DNA from 2 places in the Streptomyces sp. AgN23 genome. Region 1 is predicted to be linked to the other one. Evidence: riboswitches for the same ligand, from Rfam matches in the RefSeq annotation. Region 1 holds a riboswitch; the other holds the start of a gene.

The links. Region 1 has a riboswitch for cyclic di-AMP ahead of AS97_RS32985 (M23 family metallopeptidase). Riboswitches for the same ligand answer to the same signal wherever they lie in the genome.
Positions count from the first base shown of each region.
Region 2: linked by a shared signal. The riboswitch ahead of AS97_RS25175 (M23 family metallopeptidase) and the one ahead of AS97_RS32985 (M23 family metallopeptidase) in region 1 are both predicted to bind cyclic di-AMP.

Region 1 covers NZ_CP007153.1:7,585,368-7,592,516, forward strand. Annotated here, with positions in the region: gene AS97_RS32975 (pitrilysin family protein) at 299-1,672, shown strand; gene AS97_RS32980 (pitrilysin family protein) at 1,669-3,075, shown strand; cyclic di-AMP (ydaO/yuaA leader) riboswitch at 3,374-3,537, shown strand; gene AS97_RS32985 (M23 family metallopeptidase) at 3,552-4,346, shown strand; gene AS97_RS32990 (GntR family transcriptional regulator) at 4,568-5,323, shown strand; gene AS97_RS32995 (HPr family phosphocarrier protein) at 5,518-5,799, opposite strand; gene AS97_RS33000 (bifunctional GNAT family N-acetyltransferase/acetate--CoA ligase family protein) at 5,990-7,149, shown strand, end outside.
Region 2 covers NZ_CP007153.1:5,822,100-5,829,248, forward strand. Annotated here, with positions in the region: gene AS97_RS25165 (DUF6227 family protein) at 255-1,025, shown strand; gene AS97_RS25170 (PP2C family protein-serine/threonine phosphatase) at 1,747-2,898, shown strand; cyclic di-AMP (ydaO/yuaA leader) riboswitch at 3,146-3,315, shown strand; gene AS97_RS25175 (M23 family metallopeptidase) at 3,327-4,520, shown strand; gene AS97_RS25180 (aldo/keto reductase) at 4,702-5,646, shown strand; gene AS97_RS25185 (hypothetical protein) at 5,730-6,029, opposite strand; gene AS97_RS25190 (hypothetical protein) at 6,105-6,437, opposite strand; gene AS97_RS25195 (DUF397 domain-containing protein) at 6,515-6,715, opposite strand; gene AS97_RS25200 (DUF5753 domain-containing protein) at 6,715-7,149, opposite strand, start outside.

The DNA.
Region 1 (7,149 bases):
TTCAACTGCCGATACGGGATCTGACGCGGACCATTGTGGCCCGGGCCGCCGACAAGTGTGGAACGGGCCGGGGCGGCAAGGGCCGGAGCGGGCCCCGAAACCGGGTGGCGCGGCCCCGTGTGACGGCCCTTTGAAGGGCGAGGTCCGGCGTCCGAGAGGCCGCCGAAACGGTTCGGGGCAGCTCGGGAGGACGGGATCGGACCGGAACTTCGCCAGATGTCCGTCCCCTTGCATACAGTGACAGAAGCGCTGCGCATGCGGCTGGCACGCGCTCCATCACGCGATCGAAGGGACGTACATGCCCATGGGTCACACGGCCACGCAGCAGGCCGGCTCCGGCGGCCTGAAAGCGACCGAGCACCGCCTGGCCAATGGCCTGCGCGTGGTGCTCTCCGAGGACCATCTGACCCCGGTCGCCGCGGTCTGTCTGTGGTACGACGTCGGATCGCGCCATGAGGTCAAGGGGCGCACCGGCCTGGCTCACCTCTTCGAGCACCTGATGTTCCAGGGCTCGGCGCAGGTGACCGGCAACGGCCACTTCGAGCTGGTGCAGGGGGCCGGCGGCTCGCTCAACGGCACGACCAGCTTCGAGCGCACCAATTACTTCGAGACCATGCCCGCCCATCAGGTCGAGCTCGCCCTGTGGCTGGAGGCCGACCGGATGGGGTCCCTCCTGACCGCGCTGGACGAGGAGAGCCTGGAGAACCAGCGCGACGTCGTCAAGAACGAGCGCCGCCAGCGGTACGACAACGTCCCGTACGGCACCGCCTTCGAGAAGCTCGTCTCCATGGCGTACCCCGAGGGCCACCCGTACCACCACACCCCGATCGGTTCCATGGCCGACCTGGACGCGGCCTCCCTGGAGGACGCGCGGGAGTTCTTCCGCACCTACTACGCGCCGAACAACGCCGTGCTGTCGATCGTCGGCGACATCGACCCGGAGCAGACGCTCGCCTGGATCGAGAAGTACTTCGGCTCCATCCCCTCCCACGACGGCAAGCGGCCGCCCCGCGACGGCACGCTCCCTGAGGTGATCGGCGGCCAGCTGCGCGAGGTCGTGGAGGAGGAGGTCCCGGCCCGCGCCCTGATGGCCGCCTACCGGCTGCCGCACGACGGCACCCGGGATGCCGACGCCGCCGATCTGGCGCTGACCGTCCTCGGCGGCGGGGAGTCCTCCCGGCTCCACAACCGCCTGGTGCGCCGCGACCGCACCGCTGTGGCCGCCGGATTCGGCCTGCTGCGGCTGTCCGGCGCCCCCTCGCTGGGCTGGCTGGACGTGAAGACCTCCGGCGGTGTCGAGGTGCCGGCCATCGAGACCGCCGTCGACGAGGAGCTGGCCCGCTTCGCCGAGGAGGGGCCGACCCCGCAGGAGATGGAGCGGGCGCAGGCGCAGATCGAGCGTGAGTGGCTGGACCGGCTTGCCACGGTCGGCGGCCGGGCCGACGAGCTCTGCCGGTACGCCGTGCTCTTCGGCGACCCGCAGCTGGCGCTGACCGCCGTGGAGCGGGTGCTCGACATCACCGCCGAGGAGGTGCGGGCCGTGGCCGCGGCGCGGCTGCGCCCCGACAACCGCGCCGTGCTGGTCTACGAGCCCGTCCAGGGCGCCGAGGACGCAGCCGACACCGCCGAAGCCGCCGAGACCGATGCAGCAGAAGGGGAGGCGGCCCAGTGAGCGACGCCGTCACCGCGACCATGACCTTCCACCCGCGGCCCAAGGGCGGTGCGCCCAAGCCGTGGGCGTTCCCGGCCCCCGAGCGCGGTGAGCTGTCCAACGGCCTTACCGTGCTGCGCTGCCACCGCCCCGGCCAGCAGGTCGTCGCCGTCGAGATCAATCTGGAGGCGCCGCTGGACGCCGAGCCGACCGGGCTCGAAGGCGTCGCCACGATCATGGCGCGCGCCCTGTCGGAGGGCACCGACAAGCACGACGCCGAGGAGTTCGCCGCCGAGCTCGAGCGCTGCGGCGCCACGCTGGACGCGCATGCCGACCACCCCGGCCTCCGCGTCTCCCTGGAGGTCCCGGTCTCCCGGCTGCCCAAGGCGCTCGGTCTGCTGGCCGACGCCCTGCGCGCGCCCGCCTTCCCCGACGGCGAGGTCGAGCGGCTGGTGCGCAACCGGCTGGACGAGATCCCCCATGAGCTGGCCAATCCGGCCCGCCGGGCCTCGATGGCCCTCTCCGCGGCCCTCTTCCCGGCCGAGTCGCGGATGTCCCGGCCGCGCCAGGGCACCCAGGAGACCATCGAGGGCATCGACGCCGCGGCCGTGCGGGCCTTCTACCAGGCGCATGTCCGCCCCTCCACGGCCACCGCCGTCATCGTGGGCGACCTCACCGGGGTCGACCTCGACGGGGCGCTCGCCGACACCCTGGGCGCCTGGACGGGCGGGGCGGGCGCGCCGCGCCCGGTTCCCCCGATCGTCGCGGACGACCTCGGCCGTGTGGTGATCGTCGACCGGCCGGGCGCGGTGCAGACCCAGCTGCTCATCGGGCGCGTCGGCGCCGACCGCCATGACCGGATCTGGCCCGCGCAGGTGCTCGGCACGTACTGCCTCGGCGGCACCCTCACCTCCCGCCTCGACCGTGTGCTGCGCGAGGAGAAGGGCTACACCTACGGGGTGCGCGCCTTCGGCCAGGTGCTGCGCTCGGCGCCTCCGGCGCCCTCGGGTGGCTCCGCGGGCGCCGCGATGCTGGCGATCAGCGGCTCGGTGGCCACCGAGGTCACCGGTCCCGCGCTGGAGGACCTCTGGAAGGTGCTGCGCACGCTGAAGGAGGAGGGGCTCACCGACGAGGAGCGCGATGTCGCGGTGCAGAACCTGGTGGGCGTCGCCCCGCTGAAGTACGAGACGGCGGCGTCCGTCGCGGGCACTCTCGCCGACCAGGTCGAGCAGCACCTTCCGGACGATTTCCAGGCGCAGTTGTACGCCCGCCTCGCGGAGACCGGCACGGTGGAGGCGACCGCCGCGGTGGTGAGCGCCTTCCCGGCGGACCGGCTGGTCACGGTGCTGGTCGGGGATGCCTCGGCGATTGAGGAGCCGGTCAGGGCGCTGGGCATCGGCGAGGTGCGCGTCATCTCCGGCTGAGCCGCCCGGAGTTGGCCGATTGGCCGGATCCGGCCGAGGAGCCGACGCCCAGGTCGGCTCACTGGCGATGCGGGTTCACCGACGATCCGGCAGACGGTCCGGTCAACGAGTTCACAACGGAAGGACCCTGGCCCCCGTAAGGGTGCCGGGGTCCTTCCGTCATGCCCGATTTGCGGGAGTGACAGCTTGTTTGGTTTGTGGGGAGAGCAACAAAAAACCGGAACCGTTTGGTGATCGAAAGCGGGCCCGTTTAGCGTCAGTCCGGCTGTTCGCCAGCAACCCGCCGCACCCGCGGCACGGACAGTCATCGCCGAGTCCCCGTACGGCGCGAGCCAGGGGAGCCGGGGACCCACACGTCCCCAGGGGTGAATCGGGCGCCTTCCCCGGCCGGGGGAGGAGTCCGTAGGAGACCTTCCTGCTCCGAACCCGTCAGCTAACCCGGTAGGCGAGAAGGAAGGAAAGGAGTGCGCCTCAGTATGGCGTCCACCCGCACTGCCACCGGGAAACACCGCCGCACCACCAAGGTCAACGTCCGCACCGGCGCGAACGTCGTGGGCATCACCACCGTCGCCTCGGGTGTGGTCGCCGGGATCACCGGACAGGCGTTCGCGGCCGACACGGCCCCCAGTCCCCAGCAGACCGGTCTGACCCAGGCGATCGTGATCGGCGACGGGATCGCGGACCACATCGAGGACCAGGCGCAGGCCCAGGAGACCGCCGCCGAGCAGGCCGCTGCCAAGGCCAAGGCGGAGGCGATCGCCCGCCAGGAGGCCGCCAGAAAGGCGGAGGCCGCGGCGAAGAAGGCCAAGGCCGAGCGCGAGGCCAAGGAGCGCGCGGCGCGCGAGGCCGAGCGCAAGCGTCTCAACACCTTCGAGTCGCCGATCAGCGGCTCCTACGTCTCCACCGGCTACGAGGCGGCCAGCGGACTGTGGTCCTCCGGCAGCCACACCGGCATCGACTTCCACGCCTCCTCCGGCACCTCGGTGCACTCCGTGGGCATGGGCGAGATCGTCGAGGCGGGCTGGGGCGGCTCCTACGGCAACAACGTCGTCATCAAGATGAACGACGGCACCTACACCCAGTACGGCCACCTGTCGTCGATCAGTGTCTCGGTCGGCCAGAAGGTCACCCCCGGGCAGCAGATCGGCCTGTCGGGCGCCACCGGCAACGTCACCGGGCCGCATCTGCACTTCGAGGCCCGCACCAGCCCGGACTACGGCTCGGACATCGACCCCCTGTCGTATCTGCGCTCGCACGGCGTCAACGTCTGACCCCGGGGGACTCCGCTCACGTCCGACCCCGCGAGACTCCGAGAAGGCCCCGTCCACCGGACGGGGCCTTCGGCGTGCCGCCGCCCGCTGACCAAAAAATATCCATGAAATGCACCCCGCCATCGGAAATGACGTCCGATGGGAATAGAGTCGTTCAACGCGCGTTCCATGGATGCGTTTCGCGGGTATTTAGGCGGAGGTTCGACAATGTGGGACCGGAAGTGAGCGGGGATACGACCGCCGTCCAGGGCGGTCGCCGGATTTCGGCGCATGCGGTGTGCACGGCGATTCGCGACGACATCGTCTCCGGCACCTATCAGCCCGGCAGCCGGCTCACCGAGGAACTTCTCGCCCGGCGCTACGGCGTCTCGCGGGTGCCGGTCCGCGAGGCCCTGCGCACCCTGGAGTCCGAGGGCTTCGTGACGACCCGGCGGCATGCGGGGGCCTGCGTCGCCCAGCCCTCCGAGCGCGAGGCGGCCGATCTGCTGGACATCCGGGCGCTGCTGGAGCCGCTGGGCGCCGCGCGGGCCGCACAGCGCCGCACCGAGGCTCATCTGAAGGTGCTGCGCGGGCTGGTCCGGCTCGGCCGTGAGCGGGCCCAGCACGGCCGGCTCGGCGAGCTGCGGCCGTTGGGCGATTGGTTCCACGAGACGCTCGCCCAGGCGTCCGGCAGCCCGAGCCTGGCCGCGATGCTCGTCCAGCTGCGCCGCAAGACCGCGTGGGTCTACGCGGCCGTGCCCGCGCCGCAGCCCGCACGGCCCGGGGGTGCCCGGCGCCCCGACCCCGCAGCGCGGGCCGTGGAGTCCTGGGCGGAGCACGGCGCGCTGGTGGACGCGGTGGCGCGTGGCGACGCCGACCGGGCGCGGGCGCTCGCCGCCGCGCACACCGAGCGCGCCCTGGCGGAATACCGGCTGCGCCGCCCCCTCCCGGTGAGCGCTTCGAAACATTCCGTCAACACGGCGAGCGGCCGGAATTAACAGCGATCCCGTATACAACTCTCGGGAATTCTCCGCGTGGTTTCGCGGCGCCCGGTTTTCGGTCCGCCGAGTCCGGGTGGAAACGGAAAAACAGCGGGGCCGCGGTGGCCGTAATGGTCACCGCGGCCCCGTCGTGCCGAACCCTTGAATCACACGGGAATCACATAGGAATCACATGTGAATCGGACGGTGGATCAGACGGTCTCGGGAAGCTCCTCGAGGCCCTCCGCCACCAGCTTCGCCAGCCGGTCGAGCGCGACCTCGGCATCGTCCGCGTCGGAGGCGAGGACGACCTCCTCGCCGCCCTGGGCGCCCAGGCCCAGCACGGCCAGCATGGAGGCGGCGTTGACCGGGGTGCCGTCGCCCTTGGCGATCGTGATGGGGACGCCGGCGGCGGTGGCCGCCCGGACGAAGATCGACGCAGGGCGGGCGTGCAGGCCCTCGGCCCAGCCGATGGTGACGCGGCGCTCAGCCATGGTGTTGCCCTTCAGGTGTGACGGGTGCTGTTGTCTAGACCAAAATCATACGGTGTCCGGATTCACCCGGTCGATGTCCGAGTGGGCCCGAGCATGCCCGGACTGGCCCGATACGGACCTTCCCCCGACACTCGGCCCCGACGCAAGGGTGTCCACCATCCGGACCGGGCGGGCCCGTACCCTGGGCCCCATGCGGAGCCCGTCGGACCATCACGCCTACCCGACCCACTGGGAAGCCGATGTGGTGCTGCGAGACGGCGGCACGGCACAGGTCCGTCCCATCACCCCTGATGACGCCCAGCGGCTGGTGAGCTTCTACGAACGGGTGTCGGACGAGTCGAAGTACTACCGCTTCTTCGCGCCCTATCCCCGCCTGTCCGACCGCGATGTCCACCGCTTCACCCACCACGACTACGTCGACCGGGTGGGCCTGGCGGCCATCGTGGGGGATGAGTTCATCGCCACGGTGCGCTACGACCGCATCGACGGAAGGGGGATTCCGGCCGCGGCCCCCGCCGACGAGGCCGAGGTCGCCTTCCTCGTCCAGGACGCCCACCAGGGTCGCGGGGTGGCCTCCGCGCTCCTCGAACACATCGCCGCCGTCGCACGCGAGCGCGACATCCGCCGGTTCGCCGCCGAGGTGCTGCCCGCCAACACCAAGATGATCAAGGTGTTCACGGACGCGGGCTACACCCAGAAGCGCAGCTTCGAGGACGGGGTCGTCCGCCTCGAATTCGATCTCGAACCCACCGACCGCTCCCTGGCCGTCATGCGCGCCCGCGAGCAGCGGGCCGAGGCCCGCTCCGTCCAGCGGCTGCTCGCGCCCGGCTCCGTCGCCGTCATCGGCACCAGCCGCACGCCCGGCGGCGTCGGCCGCACCGTGCTCCGCAACCTCCTGGACGGCGGCTTCACGGGGCGCGTCCACGCCGTCAACCACGCCTTCCCCGACGACATGGCGCACCTCGCGCCCGAGGGTGTCCCGGCCCACCGCTCGCTGCGCGCCATAGAGGAGCCCGTGGACCTCGCCGTCGTGGCCGTCCCCGCCGACCGGGTGCCCGCTGTCGTGGCCGAATGCGGCGAGCACGGCGTCCAGGGCCTCGTCGTGCTCTCCGCCGGATACGCCGAGAGCGGGAGCGAGGGCCGCGACCGGCAGCGCGACCTCGTCCGCCAGGCCCGGTCGTACGGCATGCGCGTCATCGGCCCCAACGCCTTCGGCGTCAGCAACACCGCCGAGGGAGTCCGGCTGAATGCCTCCCTGTCCCCGCGGCTGCCCAACCCCGGGCGGCTGGGCCTGTTCACCCAGTCCGGGGCGATTGGCATCGCACTGCTGTCCGGACTGCACCGGCGCGG
Region 2 (7,149 bases), 1.8 Mb from region 1:
GAAGACGGCCGGAAGACGACCGGGGGCGGCCCCACGCCGAGCGGTCGGGTCGCCCTGCCCCGGCCCCCGCCCTTGTTCGACCGGCCGGACGAGTGATACATCCTGGCCCTACGGCGCAGGAGTGAGTGAGGCACAGTCACACCGACGGCTTCGCGGAACCGCGGCGCGGTGCGTGTTCACACCGCTACGCTAAGTGCGCGAGGTGGTCGCCCGGGGGGCGCGGCGAATCAACGCCGGGAGGCGGGAGGAGAGACATGGGGCACTCACGAGCGGACGGAACCCCGGCCGAGCTGATGGACGGGCTGCTGGCCTGTGCGCAGAACGGCTTCGAGATCGGCGAGGCGGTGCTGGCACAGGCGCGGAGCGCCCTGATGCACCAGTCTGAGCTGCGGTCCTGCCGGCAGTGCAATGAGCGGTGCGGCCGGCTTGGCTACAGCACCTACCGGCATGTCTTCCTGCTCCCCGACGGCAGCAGCCTGTTGCTGTGGGAACTGGAGCACAACACCGGCGAGGACGGTCGCCCGCTGTACGAGCTCTACGCGGACGAGGGCGCCCTGACGCTGGCCGAGCGCCGCGTCCATGATCGCCTCGGCGGCGCCCGTTGGGAGGAGCTCGACGGGTTACCCCTGTGGCTGCCGGACCAGCTGCTGCACACGGCCGAGCCCCTGGAGAGCTCCCGTGCGTATGTGGCCGACAATTCGGCCGACCACGCCCGTCGTGTCCTGCGCCGCGCGGAGAACGCCGACCGCCCGGGCGAGGAGACCGAGCGGCTGCTGACGACCGCGTTCGCCCATGACATCGCACTGGCGCCCAAGCCCCGGCGCCGCTCCGGCGGCCCCGACGCGACCTGGTGCCGGTTCTATGAGCACGCCTTCCTGCTCGCCGGAGGGGACGAGGTCGTGCTGTGGGAGCTGGAGCACAACCTCACCCGGGACGGCCGGCTGGTGTGCGAGGTCTACCTCGACGAGGTCTCGGCGGAGCTCGCGGCGGACCGTCACGCCCGCGCGCTGGGCGTCGACCTCTGACGGCGCATCGGTGCTTCTGACACATCCGCAGGCTCTGGCGAATCCGTAACCTTTGCTGATCCGTAGGCTCTGGTGTGCCCGAGGCGGCGGACGCCTCGTAGCCGCTGACGCTCTCGTAGCCCCTGACGGGGCGGCAGGGCACCCGCCGCGTAACCTCTGACGCCCGTAACGCCTGCGCGGCTCTGACGGGCCCACAGCCTCTGACAGGCCCACAGCCTCTGACGCGCCGCAGGGCGCCCGCCGCGTGCCCGCTGAGTGCCCGTGTGCGGCCTCCACGTGCCCGCAGTGCCCCCTCCCCGTGCCCGCCGCCTGCCCGCAGCGCACGCGCGGGAGATGGGCCCGCTCACGGCGCCCGTCCGGCACCCGCTTGGCCGACACCGATTCGCCTGGCCGCCCGTCAGCCGGAAGCCTGGTGACGAAGGTGGAGAAGGCGACGAGGGTGGCGACGGCGACGCTGTGACGACGGCGACGCCGAGACGCGGCGGGACGCGGACCAGGGAAGCGAGAGAAGCCGGTGCGGGTGCGAGGGAGCAGGGCTCGTACGGGCGCCCGTACCAAGTGGCGTACGGCCTGGCCCCGGCTGAGCCGCCCGCGCACCCACCGCCGCCGCACCCGCCTGCACACGCTCATCGACACCGGCGCTGCGGCCGGTGCTGCCTCCGCCGACGCATTCACCGGCCCCACCGCGGGGCCCGGCCCGGCCGAGGACGCTCACCAGGGGCTGCTGGGCCGGGTGGCCCGTTGGGTTCCCGCCATCCTCATCCTCGGCGGCGTCAGCTTCGACCTGGCCACCCCGTCCGGCTACACCGCCTCGCCCTTCTTCGCCGCCGCCCCTCTGGTCGCCGCGGCGCTCTTCCCGCTGCGGCAGACCGTCATCATGGCCGTCATCGCCGTCCTCACGACCTGTCTGCTGGCGGAGTTTCACGGTGTGACGGACCCGACCCAGGCGGCCACCGAGATCGTCACGGTCACCACCGTGACCGTGCTGGCGGTGGCGATCAACCGTGTCGTACGCCGCAGCTACCACCGGCTCGCCTCGGCGCGCGGCATCGCGGAGGCTGCTCAGCGCGCCGTCCTGCCCGCGCCGCCCGCCCGTCTCGCCGGGCTGGAGATCGCCGCGCGCTACGTCCCGGCGGAGAAGTACGCGGCGATCGGCGGTGACCTGTACGCGGTCCAGGACACCCCGCACGGCGTACGGCTGACCGTCGGCGACGTACGCGGCAAGGGGCTGGGGGCCGTGGAGGTCGTGGCGATCCTGCTGGGCTGCTTCCGGGAGGCGGCGGAGCAGGAGACGACCCTGGAGGCGCTCGTGGGTCGCCTGGAGCGGGCGCTGCAGCGTGAGGGCGCCCGGCGGGCCGACCTGGAGGTGTTCGAGGGGTTCACGACGGCGGTGGTGGCCGAGATTCCGCGTGGCGACTCCACTCTGCGACTGCTCAACCGCGGCCATCCGGCGCCGCTGCTCATGACGGAGGACGGAGCGGTGCGCGCCCTGGAGCCGGAGGCGGCGGCGCTGCCGATGGGGATGGGGGAGTTGGCCGGGTGGCCGGACCGGGTGATGGAGCTGGGGTTCGCGGAGGGGGAGACGCTGCTGCTGTTCACGGACGGGGTGACGGAGGCCCGGGACCGCAATGGCGAGTTCTACGACCCGGCGAAGCAGCTGCGCGGCCGCCGCTTCGCCGATCCGCAGGAGCTGCTGGACGCGTTGGTGGCCGATGTCGAGCGCCATACGGACGGCGGGACGTCGGACGACATGGCGCTGCTGGCGGTCCGCCGGACCCCGGCCCGCGGGAACGGACGGGGGAACGGGCGCGACGACGGTGATGCGCACCGCACCGGCCGTACGAGGGACAGCGACGCTCCCCACCGTCCTTAGCCGACCGGGTCCATACCGTGCGTAGTCGGCCGAGCCCCCTCCGCATAACAATTGCTGCACGATCGACCCGCACGCGTTTTTGCAAACCTTTGGCCAGTGCGCCGACTCGCCCTCATATGCCCCTTCTTGAGGGTTAAGTTCATGCCAAAGGTGCGCGGATTCCTCAGAACAGCTTGGAATCACATCGCGCTCTCTATTAACGTTCGATAACGCAGCGCGGTCGTCACAACCGTCGCAAGGGCGGCACCGTGCGCCGTCGCCGAATCCCGTACGCACACTGGCAGTACCGCACCACCAGCAGCACCAAGGGAACCGGGGAACCAACACCTTGGGGTGAATCGGGTCGAACCTGACCCGTAGGAGACCTTCCTGCTCCGAACCCGTCAGCTAACCCGGTAGGCGAGAAGGAAGGAAAGGAGTGCGCCTCCGTGGCGTCCAACAGGTCTGCCCTGGACGAGGCCCCGTATCGCACACGGGGAGGCGGTTTGGGGACCGCCACCGCCTACGGCCCCGGCTTTGACGCCGGCGTCGGGATGAGTTCCGGGGACGGCTACTTCGCCCCCGACGATCGGTACCCGGATGCGGATGGGGACGCGTTCGAGGGCCCGGGTGCCGGATTCGAGACCGAGCCCTGGGAGGAGTGGAACCCCACCGAGGAGTCCATCGCTCCGGTACGCGGCCGGCACCGCGTGGCCAAGCAGCGCGGCGGGACCATGGCGCGCAGCGGCGCCGTCCTCGGGGTCGGCGTGATCGCGGCGGTCGGTGCGGGCGGCATGGCCAGCGCCAAGGACCGTCCCAAGCCGCCCATTTCTATGCCGGACCTCGGTCATGTCGCCGATGAGGTCAAGGCCAGCCTGCCCGCCGCCAAGGACCTGCCCGGCATCGGCTCCTGGATGTCGGACGACAGCAGCAGCGACCCGCAGACGGCTGCCGCCCCGCTCTCCCAGGCCGGTCTGACCAGCGAGGACGAGCAGCGCGGCACCACCGACGCGGGCGAGGCGCTCCGCGCCCGCATCCTCCAGCAGGCCGAGAACCAGCAGAACGCGGCGGACGAGGACAGCCGCACCGCCGCGGCGAAGGCCGCCGCGGAGAAGGCATCCGACCAGGCCGCGGAGGTGGCCGCCCAGCGGAAGGCCAAGGTCGAGGCCGAGAAGAAGGCCGCCGAGCAGCGGGCGAAGGAGGCGGCCGAGAAGAAGGCCGCGGCCGAGCGCCAGGCCAGGCTCGCCGCCGCGTACACCCTCCCCGTCGGCTCGTACACCCTGACCGCGAGCTTCGGCCAGGCGGGCGACATATGGTCGGCCGACCACACCGGCCAGGACTTCGCCGCCCCGACCGGCACCCCGGCCAAGGCGGTGCACGGCGGCACCATCACCCAGGCCGGCTGGGCCGGTTCGTACGGCTACCGCATCGTGCTGACCCTCAGCGACGGCACCGAGGTCTGGTACTGCCACCTGTCCTCGATGGTCGTCACCTCGGGCAAGGTGACGGCGGGCGACGTCATCGGCCGGGTCGGCGCCACCGGCAATGTGACCGGCCCGCACCTCCACATCGAGGTCCGGCCGGGCGGCGGCTCGCCGATCGACCCGATGCCCTGGCTGCGCCAGCACGGGATGAACCCCTGATACAACCCCTGATACTCCGGCGGCTCTGGCGCTCTCTCCCCCCTTGACGCCAGGGCCGCCGGTTTACGTCCCGACGGGGCTTTACGTCCCGACGGGGCCGCCCCTCAGGAACGCACGCGGGAACAACAGGCCGGAACAACAGGCCGGAACAACCCGGCCCAGCCAACCGTTGTAAAGACGTATGGCTGACCACACACAGAAGATCGGTAATCTGTCCGTTTTCCCGCTCTCCCTCGGCGGGAACGTCTTCGGCTGGACCGCGAACGAGGCCGAGTCCTTCCGGGTGCTCGACGCCTACGTGGCGGCGGGCGGCAACTTCATCGACACCGCCGATGTCTACTCCGTCTGGGTACCGGGCAACGAGGGCGGCGAGTCCGAGACCATCCTCGGCAACTGGTTCGCCTCCCGCGGCAACCGCTCCGACGTCGTCCTCGCCACCAAGGTGGGCGCCGGCTCCCCGGAGCCGCGCGGGCTGACCTCGTCCGCCATCAAAGCGGGCGTCGAGGAGTCCCTCCAGCGGCTGCAGACCGACTACATCGACCTCTACTACACGCATTACGACGACCCGTCGGTGCCGGTGGAGGAGATCATCACCACCCTGGACGAGCTGGTCAGGGAGGGCAAGGTCCGCGAGATCGCCGCGTCCAACGTCGGCGCGGACCGCCTGGAGGCCCAACTGGCCTTCTCCACTCGCGAGCGCCTGGCCCGCTACGTCGCCCTCCAGCCGCACTACAACCTGGTCTCGCGCGACACCTTCGAGGGCGAGCTGGCCGACGTCGCCGCCCGCCACCACCTGGCGACCATCCCGTACTACTCCCTGGCGTCCGGCTTCCTGACCGGCAAGTACCGCCCGGGCACGGCGGTCGACAGCCCCCGCTCCTCGGGCGCGGCCCAGCACCTGGAGACCGAGCGCGGCCAGAAGGTCCTCGCCGCCCTGGACGACGTCGCCGCCAACCACCGCACCGAGCCCGCCACGGTCGCCCTGGCCTGGCTCCTCGCCCAGCCCACAGTCGTGGCCCCCCTGGCCAGCGCCAGCTCCGTCGACCAGCTCCCCGCTCTGCTGGCGTCGGTCGACCTCGAGCTGACGAAGCCGGAGCTGGACCTCCTGACCTCGGCGTCGGACTGAGCGCCGGCCGACCAGACAGGAACCCCACGAGGGCGGGCACCCCGAAGAACCAGACCAGCCCGCCCTCGTACGCTTACGAACCCTTACCGCCGATCGGCAAGAGCCCAGGACGCGAGGGCAACGCCACCGGCGACGGCGAAGACGGACGGCCAGGCCCCGATCTTCTTCGCCAGCGGATGCGACCCGGCGAATGCGGCGACATACGCCCCACCGAGCGCGGCCGCCGTCCCGTTCCCCGCCTTCTCCCGCCACCCCCGAGCGGCCACGACCCCGGCAGCGGCCAACGCGACCCCACCCAAGGGCCGCTTCTTGGTCCACCGAGCCACCGAATACCCCCCGACCAACCCACCCGCAGCCACAACCCCCGCCGGCACTCCAGCCATCCCCATACCTCCCACTCCAAGGATCTCCTGGCCTTTGACCCTACGCAGCAGACACGGAGAACCGTCGTCGGCCCGTCAGTCTCCCTCCACGAGCCCCGCGTTCGCGGCCCGCGTCCAGAGACGGTCGTGCCATTCATTGGCATCCGGCTCGGGCTTGACGGTGAGGACGGGGTTCGGGCCCGTCTCGATGAGGTGCAGCAGAGTCCAGGCGACGCCATGGCAATCGTCCGGACCGAAGCAATCGGCCAGAGCCCCGGCCTCCTGGGCCGTGACCGGCCCGGAGATCGCATCCAGCTGCTCGACGCGCCTGTCGATCTCTTCTCCACTCGCCCCCTCATCGGGAAGCGGCCCATCGGCAACGAATACCCGCACCTCGGCTCTCATCACCGAATGATCGTCCGCAGCCACGGTCCCCAGCAAGGCGTCTGGGCAGGGCGGCCATGTCGACGCACGGACGGAACGGTCAAGACCCACGAAGACGGACCTCAGCCCAACAGCCCGTCCTGCACGGCCCCCACGAAGTCCACCCACGCCCGGTGCGAGACCCCGACCACGGGCCCGCCCGGATCCTTGGAGTCCCGCACGGCGGTCTCCCCGCACTTCAGCTCGGCCATCTCTATGCAGTTGCCTCCGCTGCCATTGCTGTAGCTGCTCTTCCGCCATTGGAGAGGCGATATATCAGTCATCAGTACAGTCCTTGTGCCGCTCGTCTGATCAGGTCACTCGACCGCTGAGGACTCAAGGACAGAGCACGTAGATTGTCAAACGCCTTGGCGTAGAGAGCGATCTCTTCCGGACGCTCCAGATACACCGCGTCTGTCAGGCCGTCGCGGTACACCATGTCGGGGTCCTCCTGGTCCGGAAAACCTAGGATGGTGAATGCCCCGACGGCGGGGTAAGTTCCAGCATCGAACGGCAGCACCTGGATCGTGATGTTCTTCAACTCAGCCATTTTCAACAAGTGTTCGAATTGACTGAGCATGATCTTGGCGTTGCCGATGGTGTGCTGCAGCACGCTCTCATTAAGGATCGCCCACAGGTCGAGAGAGCTGGCGCTCGTCAGGAGAACCTGCCGCTCCATCCGTACGTTGATCATGCGAAGGGCCATTGCGTGATCGCG